Regions from separate parts of the Zobellella sp. An-6 genome, predicted to be linked through region 1. Evidence: predicted binding sites of a transcription regulator. Region 1 holds the regulator's gene; the other holds the start of a gene.

Region 1 (4,545 bases):
CAGCTTGTCCGGATCCATCAGCCGGATGATGCCTTCACGTACCTCTTCCGACAGCTCCTCCAGGATCTCGCCGTAGTCGTCGGGATCGACCAGCTGCCACAACACCTTGCGGCTGGGCGAGGGGGAGGATTCGAGTAGCCAGGCCACATCACCCGGGCGCATCTGCTGCAACATGCGCCTCACATGCACGAACATGCCGCTGTTCAGGGCCTGAGTGATGCTATCCAGCTGATCTGGCGTCCTGGGTTGGTCTAGTGGCTCGGTCATCCGGGCTCCGGGTCGAGGGACGGAGAGAGTGTCTTATTCTGATTCGTTGAAACGGTCGGCCACCAGCCGGGCCACGGCCTCCATCGCCGCCTCCGCGTCCGGTCCTTCGGCCACCACCCGGATGGCGTGGCCCTGGGCGGTTTCCAGCATCAGGAGTCCCATCACGCTGCTGGCCGGGGCCTGCTTGTCCTGGTTACAGACGGTGACGATAGCATCGAATTGTTGCGTTAATTGGACCAGCTGGATGGCGGCCCGGGCATGCAGTCCCAGTTTGTTAACGATTTCCAGATCCCGTTCAATTCTCGGCATTGCGTTTTTCCAGTGTTCTGTGACGAAGTTGCACATTCTTCCCCATCTGCCTGAATACCCGGGCGAGTTGCTCGGCGATAAATACCGATCTGTGCTGGCCGCCGGTACAGCCGATGGCCACGGTGACATAGCTGCGATTGTTGCGCTCCAGATGCGGCATCCAGGTGGTCAGCAAGTTTTCTATCTGCCACAGGTATTTCATCACCTCGGGCTGCCCGGCCAGATAGTTGGCCACCGGCTCGTCGAGCCCGGTGAAGGGGCGCAGCTCCGCAATCCAGTGGGGATTGGGCAGGAAGCGGGCATCGAACACGAAGTCGGCGTCCTTGGACACCCCATACTTGTAGCCGAACGACTCGAACACCCAGTTCAGTTCCCGCTCCTTCTTGCCGAGGATGCGTTCGCGGATGATCTCGCTCAGATCATGGATGCTGAGGCTGGAGGTATCGATGCGCAGATCCGCCGCGGAAGACAGGGGGGCCAGCAGGTGAGTCTCTTCCCGGATCGCCTCGTCCAGGGTCAGGCTGTGGCGGGACAGGGGATGCAGCCGGCGGGTATCGCCAAAGCGACGGATCAGGGCGGCGTTGTCGGCATCGATAAAGATGCTGGACAGGCTGACTCCTTCCATGGCGCTGACTTCGGCCAGGCAGGCTTCCAGCTTGTCGGGGCTGTCGGGCAGGTTGCGCACGTCGATGCTGACCGCCACTTCGCCCGGCTTGTGCCGGCGCATCTGTACCAGCTCCGGCAATAGCTCGACGGGGAGGTTATCGACGCAGTAATAGCCCAAATCCTCGAGTACTCGCAGGGCCACGGTTTTACCCGAACCGGAACGACCACTGACGATCACCAGCTGCATGGCGCTATCCTCAGGCGGAGATCATGATCTGATAGAGTTCGTCATCGCTGCCGGCCTGGCGCAGCTGTTTGCACACCTGCTTGTTGCTGAGCTTTTCGGCAATCAATGACAGCGTCTTGAGGTGCTGTTTGCACTCCTGCTCGGGAACAAGCAGGGCAAAAACCAGGCCGACCGGCTGGTTGTCGATGGCATCGAACTCCACCGGCTCGGCAAAGGTGAGTAGTACGGCGGTCGCCTTGTTGTCATCGCTGATACGGCCATGGGGAATGGCGATACCATTGCCGATGCCGGTGCTGCCCATTTTTTCCCGGGCCAGCAGGCAATCGAACAGCTGCTGGCTGCTGATGTTCAGGTGTTGGGCGGCCAGCTCACTGATGATTTCCAGAGCTCGTTTCTTGCTTGTGCAGGGAACCGCACTGCGAGTGCAGTCCCTGCTCAGTATGTCGGCGACTTCCATGGTTATTTTTGCTTGAGTTTCTCTTTGTGTTTGATGATCTGGCGATCCAGCTTGTCGATCAAGCCGTCGATGGCCGCGTACATGTCTTCGTGCTGGGAGTTGGCGAAGACTTCGCCGCCACTGACGTTCAGCTTGGCTTCGGCGATCTGTTGCAGTTTTTCCACGTTGAGGATGACGTGCGCATTGGTAATGTGGTCGAAGTGACGCTCCAGCTTGGAAAATTTGCTGTTCACATAGTCACGCAGTGAGTCCGTGATTTCCACATGGTGTCCAGTCAGGTTTATTTGCATAACGTCTTCCTTCTTGGTCTGCCTTTAAACCAGGCGTTTACGCTGATTGGAAGGGGGGATGGCCAGTGACTCCCGGTACTTGGCGATGGTTCGCCTGGCCACCTGTATCCCCTGTTCGGCCAGCAACTGGGCGATCTTGCTGTCGCTCAGCGGCTTGGCCGGGTTTTCCGCCCCGACCAGTTTCTTGATCAGGGCGCGAATCGCCGTCGAGGAGCATTCGCCACCGTCGTCGGTTCCCACATGGCTGGAGAAGAAGTACTTCAACTCGAACACCCCCCGAGGGGTGTGCAGGAACTTCTGGGTGGTTACCCGCGAGATGGTGGACTCGTGCATTTCCACCGCCTCGGCCACATGGTTCAGCACCATGGGCTTCATCGCTTCCTCGCCATACTCAAAGAATGCCTGTTGTTGCTCGACAATACAATTGGCAACCTTGAGCAGGGTCTCATTTCGGCTTTCCAGGCTCTTGAGGAACCATTTGGCATCCTGCAGATGGTTGCGGATAAACTGGCCATCCTCGTTGTTGCGCGGTTGCCGGGCCATGGCGGCATAGGTCTGGTTCAGCTTCACTTTCGGCATGGCCTCCGGGTTCAGCTCCGCCACCCAGGCGCCGTTGCGTTTGGTCACTACCACGTCGGGGATCACGTATTCGGAGCTGCTCTGGATGACGGTATGACCGGGTCTGGGTTCGAGCTGCTGGATCAGCGCCAGCACTTCCTTGAGCTCTTCCTCCTTCAGCTTGGCCTTGCGCTGTAGGGTGCGGTAGTCACGGTTGCCGAGCAGATCCATGTGCTGGTTGATCACCTCCCGGGCTTGCTGCAGCCAGGGAGTATCGGGGGGGAACTGCTCAAGCTGGATGCGCAGGCATTCCTGTACACTGCGGGCCGCCACCCCTATGGGGTCGAAGTGCTGGATGCGCTTGAGCACCGCCTCCACCTCGTCCGCCTCGATGTCCAGTTCGTCGCCGGTCACCGCTTCGAGGATGTCGGGCACGTCTATGGTGAGGTAGCCGGCCTCGTCGATGGCATCGATGATGGCCAGGGCGATGGCCTGATCGGTGTCGCTGAAGGGGGTGAGACGCATCTGCCACAGCAGGTAATCCTGCAGGGTTTCGGTGGTCTCACCCTGGTAGACGGTGTCCTCGGCGCCTTCGGGCAGGCCGCCGCCGGCGCCGGAAGAAGCGGTATAGAGCTCTTCCCAGTTGGTGTCCATGGGCAGCTCGTCGGACAGCTGGCTCTGCTCCATGGCGGTATCGGCGGCCATCTGCTCTTCGTGGCGGGGCTCGGCCACGTCGATGGTTTCCGGCTCTTCCTGCTCCAGTAACGGGTTGCTCTCCAGGGCTTGCTGGATCTCCTGCTGCAGCTCCAGGCTGGAGAGTTGCAGCAGACGGATCGCCTGTTGCAACTGGGGTGTCATGGTCAGCTGCTGGCCCAAACGTAACTGAAGAGTTGGCTTCATCTTTTAAAAAAGTCCTTCTATATCGACCGCACTGTCATGATACGGAGCCTGCTCAGAGGCTGAATTGTTCACCAAGATAGACTTTCTTGACCTGCTCGTCGGCGAGGATCTCGGCCGGGGTGCCGGCGGCGATGCGATGACCATGGCTGACGATATAAGCCCGTTCACACACATCCAGGGTTTCCCGCACATTGTGATCGGTAATCAACACGCCGAGGCCGCGATCGCGCAGGTGCAGAATAATCTTCTTGATGTCGATGACCGAAATCGGGTCCACCCCGGCGAAGGGCTCATCCAGCAGGATGAAGCGAGGATCGGCCGCCAGGGCCCGCGCGATTTCCACTCGACGCCGTTCACCACCGGACAGGCTCATCCCCAGGCTGTCGCGGATATGAGTAATATTAAACTCTTCCAGTAATAGCTCCATTTTCTCGTCGCGGCCAATGGCGTCCAGATCCTTGCGGGTTTCCAGCACCGCCATCAGGTTGTCGGCCACGCTCAGACGGCGGAAGATGGAGGCTTCCTGGGGCAGATAGCCGATACCGGCCCGCGCCCGCAGGTGCATGGGATTGAGGCTGATGTCCTGGTCATCGATGGTGATACTGCCCGCATCTCGCTGCACCAGGCCCACTATCATGTAGAAGGAGGTGGTCTTGCCGGCGCCATTGGGGCCGAGCAGGCCGACGATCTGGCCGGTGTTGACGGTCAGGCTGACGTCGGCCACTACCTGGCGTCCCTTGTAGCTTTTCTGCAGGCCGCGTGCTTTGAGTGTCGCCATGCTCAATCCTGGTCCTGTTCCTGGTTGTCGAGGTTCTGCAGTTGCTCGGGCAGGAAGATGGTGGTGACCCGGTCCTGGCCGCCCTGGCTTTCCGCCTCCATCTGCTCCCTATCGATGTGGTAGCGGATGCGAT
Region 2 (3,634 bases), 2.2 Mb from region 1:
TCTTCGCCGTCTACCACGGTCCCGAAGGCCTGAAGCGCATCGCCGAGCGGACCCACCGCCTGACCGACATCCTGGCCCTGGGCCTCAAGTCCAAGGGCGTGCAATTAAAGCATGACAGCTGGTTCGACACCCTGACCATCGTCACCGCTGACAAGGACGCCATCGTCGCCCGCGCCCTGGCCGCCGGCGTCAACCTGCGCACCGACCTGGACGGCGCCCTGGGCGTGTCCCTGTCCGAAACCACCACTCGCAATGATGTGGCGGAGCTGTTCGACATCTTCCTGGGGGCAGGCCACGGCCTGGAGGTGGAGGCGCTGGACGCCGTTGCCGCCAAGGGGACCGGCTCCATTCCCGCCGCCCTGCTGCGCGACGAGCCCATCCTCAGCCACGAGGTGTTCAACCAGTATCACTCCGAAAGCGAGATGCTGCGCTACATCCACAAGCTGGAAATGAAGGATCTGGCGCTCAACTACGGCATGATCTCGCTCGGCTCCTGCACCATGAAGCTCAACGCCACCGCCGAAATGGTGCCGGTGAGCTGGCCCGAGTTCGCCCAGATCCACCCCTTCGCGCCCCTGGATCAGACGGTCGGCTACCAGCAGATGATCGGCGAGCTGGAAGACTGGCTGGTGAAGGTCACCGGTTACGACGCCATCTGCATCCAGCCCAACTCCGGCGCCCAGGGTGAATACGCCGGCCTCCTGGCCATCAAGAAGTACCACGAGTCCCGCAATGAGGGGCACCGCGACATCTGTCTGATCCCGAGCTCGGCCCACGGCACCAACCCGGCGTCGGCCCAGATGGTCAACATGAAGGTCATAGTGGTGGCCTGCGACAAGAAGGGCAACGTGGACATGGCCGACCTCAAGGCCAAGGCCGCCGAGGCGGGCGAGAACCTGGCCTGCATCATGGCCACCTATCCCTCCACCCACGGGGTTTACGAGGAAAGCATCCGCGAGATCTGTGACATCATCCACAGCTACGGCGGCCAGGTGTACATGGACGGCGCCAACATGAACGCCCAGGTGGGCATCACCTCGCCCGGCTTTATCGGCTCCGACGTGTCGCACCTCAACCTGCACAAGACCTTCGCCATTCCCCACGGCGGCGGCGGCCCCGGCATGGGCCCCATCGGCGTCAAGGCGCACCTGGCACCCTTCGTGGCCGGCCACGCCGTGGTCAAGACCGGCAAGGAAAGCCGCGACAACGGCGCCGTGTCCGCGGCCCCCTTCGGCTCCGCCAGCATACTGCCGATCAGCTGGATGTACGTTGCCATGCTGGGCGACGAAGGCCTCAAGCGCTCCACCCAGGTGGCCATCCTCAACGCCAACTACCTGATGAAGAGCCTGGCCGAGGACTTCCCCATCCTCTACACCGGCCGCAACGACCGGGTGGCCCACGAGTGCATCGTGGATCTGCGCCCGCTGAAGGAAGAGTGCGGCATCAGCGAGATGGACGTGGCCAAGCGCCTGATGGACTACGGCTTCCATGCGCCGACCATGAGCTTCCCGGTGGCCGGCACCCTGATGATCGAGCCGACCGAGTCCGAGTCCAAGGTGGAAATCGACCGCTTTATCCATGCCATGAAGCAGATCCGCGAGGAGATGCGTCGGGTGCAGAGCGGCCTGTGGACCCTGGAGGACAACCCCCTGGTCAATGCCCCGCACACCCAGGACGACGTGATGGATGCCGAGTGGAACCGGGCCTACAGCCGCGAGCAGGCGGTCTTCCCCTCGGTCGAGGTGCGCCGCTCCAAGTTCTGGCCGACCGTCAACCGCATCGACGACGTCTACGGCGACCGCAACCTGTTCTGCAGCTGCCTGCCCACCGAGGCCTACGGCGAATAAGCTCCTGTCTGTTCAATCCGTGATGAAGGGCGCCGAGAGGCGCCCTTCTTGTTATTGGCGGGGTCTCGAATTGCACCATAACGGATCGCTTGCACCCGATTGCGCACCACTTTGGTGATACCTGGCCGCCTGGCCAGGGTGACATCCCCGCCGAGGTGCCATGTTTTATTTTAATCATTTGATTTTACTTATAAATTAATTATTGGCACGAATTCTGTTAAGGCTTGTGTACAGACTCTTCGACCCTGATGTGTCCATATGACCCAGACCCCGGCACAAGCCCTGCAAGCCAGCTCCGGTTACGGCCAGACGCGCAGCTGGCCGGCGCACCTGCGCCTGCGGCTGGAAGCCGACTCGTCTCCGGCCGGGGGCAAGGCCCTCCTCGAGGGCAAGACCCTCCTCGAGGGCAAGACCCTCCTCGAGGGCAAGACCCGGCTCAAGGGGCTGGACTTTGCCGGCCCCCTGCGCATCCAGCGCCCCTTCTACCCGGAAGGGGGCCGCTGTCATCTCTACCTGTTGCATCCCCCCGGCGGCCTGGTGTCCGGCGACCGGCTGGCCATCGAGGTGGCCGCCGAGCCCGGCAGCCAGGTGCTGCTGACCACCCCCTCGGCGGGCAAGATCTACGGCCGCGACAGCGCCGGCGTGGTCCAGGGCCAGCAGGTGCTGCTGCGCGCGGGCGAGGGCGCCGAACTGGAGTGGCTGCCCCAGGAGACCATCGTCTACCGGGGCGCCAACGGCGTGCTCGACACCCGCATCGAGCTGGCCGAAGGCGCCCGCTTTATCGGCTGGGATCTGGTCTGCCTGGGCCGTCCGGCCGGCGAGCAGTGGTTCGAACAGGGCCACCTGACCCAGCGCCTGCAACTGCACCGGGCCGGCCGCCTGCTGTTCAACGAACGCCTCTGCCTCGAGGGCGGCGACTGGCTGCACCGGGACCGGGTGGGGCTGAACGGCGGCTGCGTGTTCGGCACCCTGATGGCGGCGGGGACCGGGCTGGATGACGCCCTGATCGGTGAGTTGCGCGAGGCCCTGCCGGGCCCCGATTTCACCCTGACCGAACGCCTGGGCGTGCTGCTGGTGCGCTATTTGGGCACTGATATGAACATTTGCCGCGACGGCATGTGGCGGGCCTGGGGGCTTATCCGCCCCGCCGTGCTCGGCCGGCCCGCCGTTATCCCCCGGATCTGGCTTACCTAGGAGAGACCCCAATATGGAACTCAGTCCAAGAGAAAAGGACAAGCTGCTGTTGTTTACCGCCGCCCTGCTGGCCGAACGCCGGCTGGCGCGCGGCCTCAAGCTCAACTACCCGGAGGCGGTGGCCTACCTGTCGGCGGCGGTGATGGAAGGCGCCCGCGACGGCCGCACCGTGGCCGAGCTGATGGGCGAGGGCCGCACCTGGCTGAGCCGCGACCAGGTGATGGCGGGCGTGGCCGAGCTGGTGCAGGAGGTGCAGGTCGAAGCCACCTTTCCCGACGGCACCAAGCTGGTGACCCTGCACCAACCCATTCAATAAGGAGGCGTCATGATACCGGGCGAATACCAGCTGGCCGAAGACGACATCGTCCTCAATGAAGGCCGGCAGCGGCGCACCCTGAGCGTGGCCAACACCGGTGACAGGCCCATCCAGGTGGGCTCCCACTACCACTTTGCCGAGGTCAACCCGGCGTTGATCCTGGATCGGGAGCAGGCACTCGGCTTTCGCCTCGATATCGCCGCCGGCACCGCGGTGCGCTTCGAGCCGGGCCAGAGCCGCACCGTGACCCTGGTGGCCCTGGGCGGCAAGCGGGCAG

The links. The regulator sigma-54, encoded in region 1, starts transcription at its own class of promoters, with help from an activator protein. The targets are predictions, from matches to a motif close to TGGCACNGTTTTNGCTT.
Region 2: the regulator sigma-54 is predicted to act here: its motif matches at 2,051-2,067, upstream of ACT7DK_RS07235 (urease accessory protein UreD).

Annotation. Positions count from the first base shown of each region.
Region 1 is NZ_CP199259.1:3,724,987-3,729,531, reverse strand. It holds gene mgtE (magnesium transporter) at 1-267, opposite strand, end outside; gene ACT7DK_RS17470 (HPr family phosphocarrier protein) at 301-576, opposite strand; gene rapZ (RNase adapter RapZ) at 563-1,429, opposite strand; gene ptsN (PTS IIA-like nitrogen regulatory protein PtsN) at 1,440-1,886, opposite strand; gene hpf (ribosome hibernation promoting factor) at 1,889-2,176, opposite strand; gene ACT7DK_RS17450 (RNA polymerase factor sigma-54) at 2,201-3,634, opposite strand; gene lptB (LPS export ABC transporter ATP-binding protein) at 3,687-4,412, opposite strand; gene lptA (lipopolysaccharide transport periplasmic protein LptA) at 4,415-4,545, opposite strand, start outside.
Region 2 is NZ_CP199259.1:1,550,638-1,554,271, forward strand. It holds gene gcvP (aminomethyl-transferring glycine dehydrogenase) at 1-1,847, shown strand, start outside; gene ACT7DK_RS07235 (urease accessory protein UreD) at 2,106-3,041, shown strand; gene ureA (urease subunit gamma) at 3,055-3,357, shown strand; gene ACT7DK_RS07245 (urease subunit beta) at 3,367-3,634, shown strand, end outside.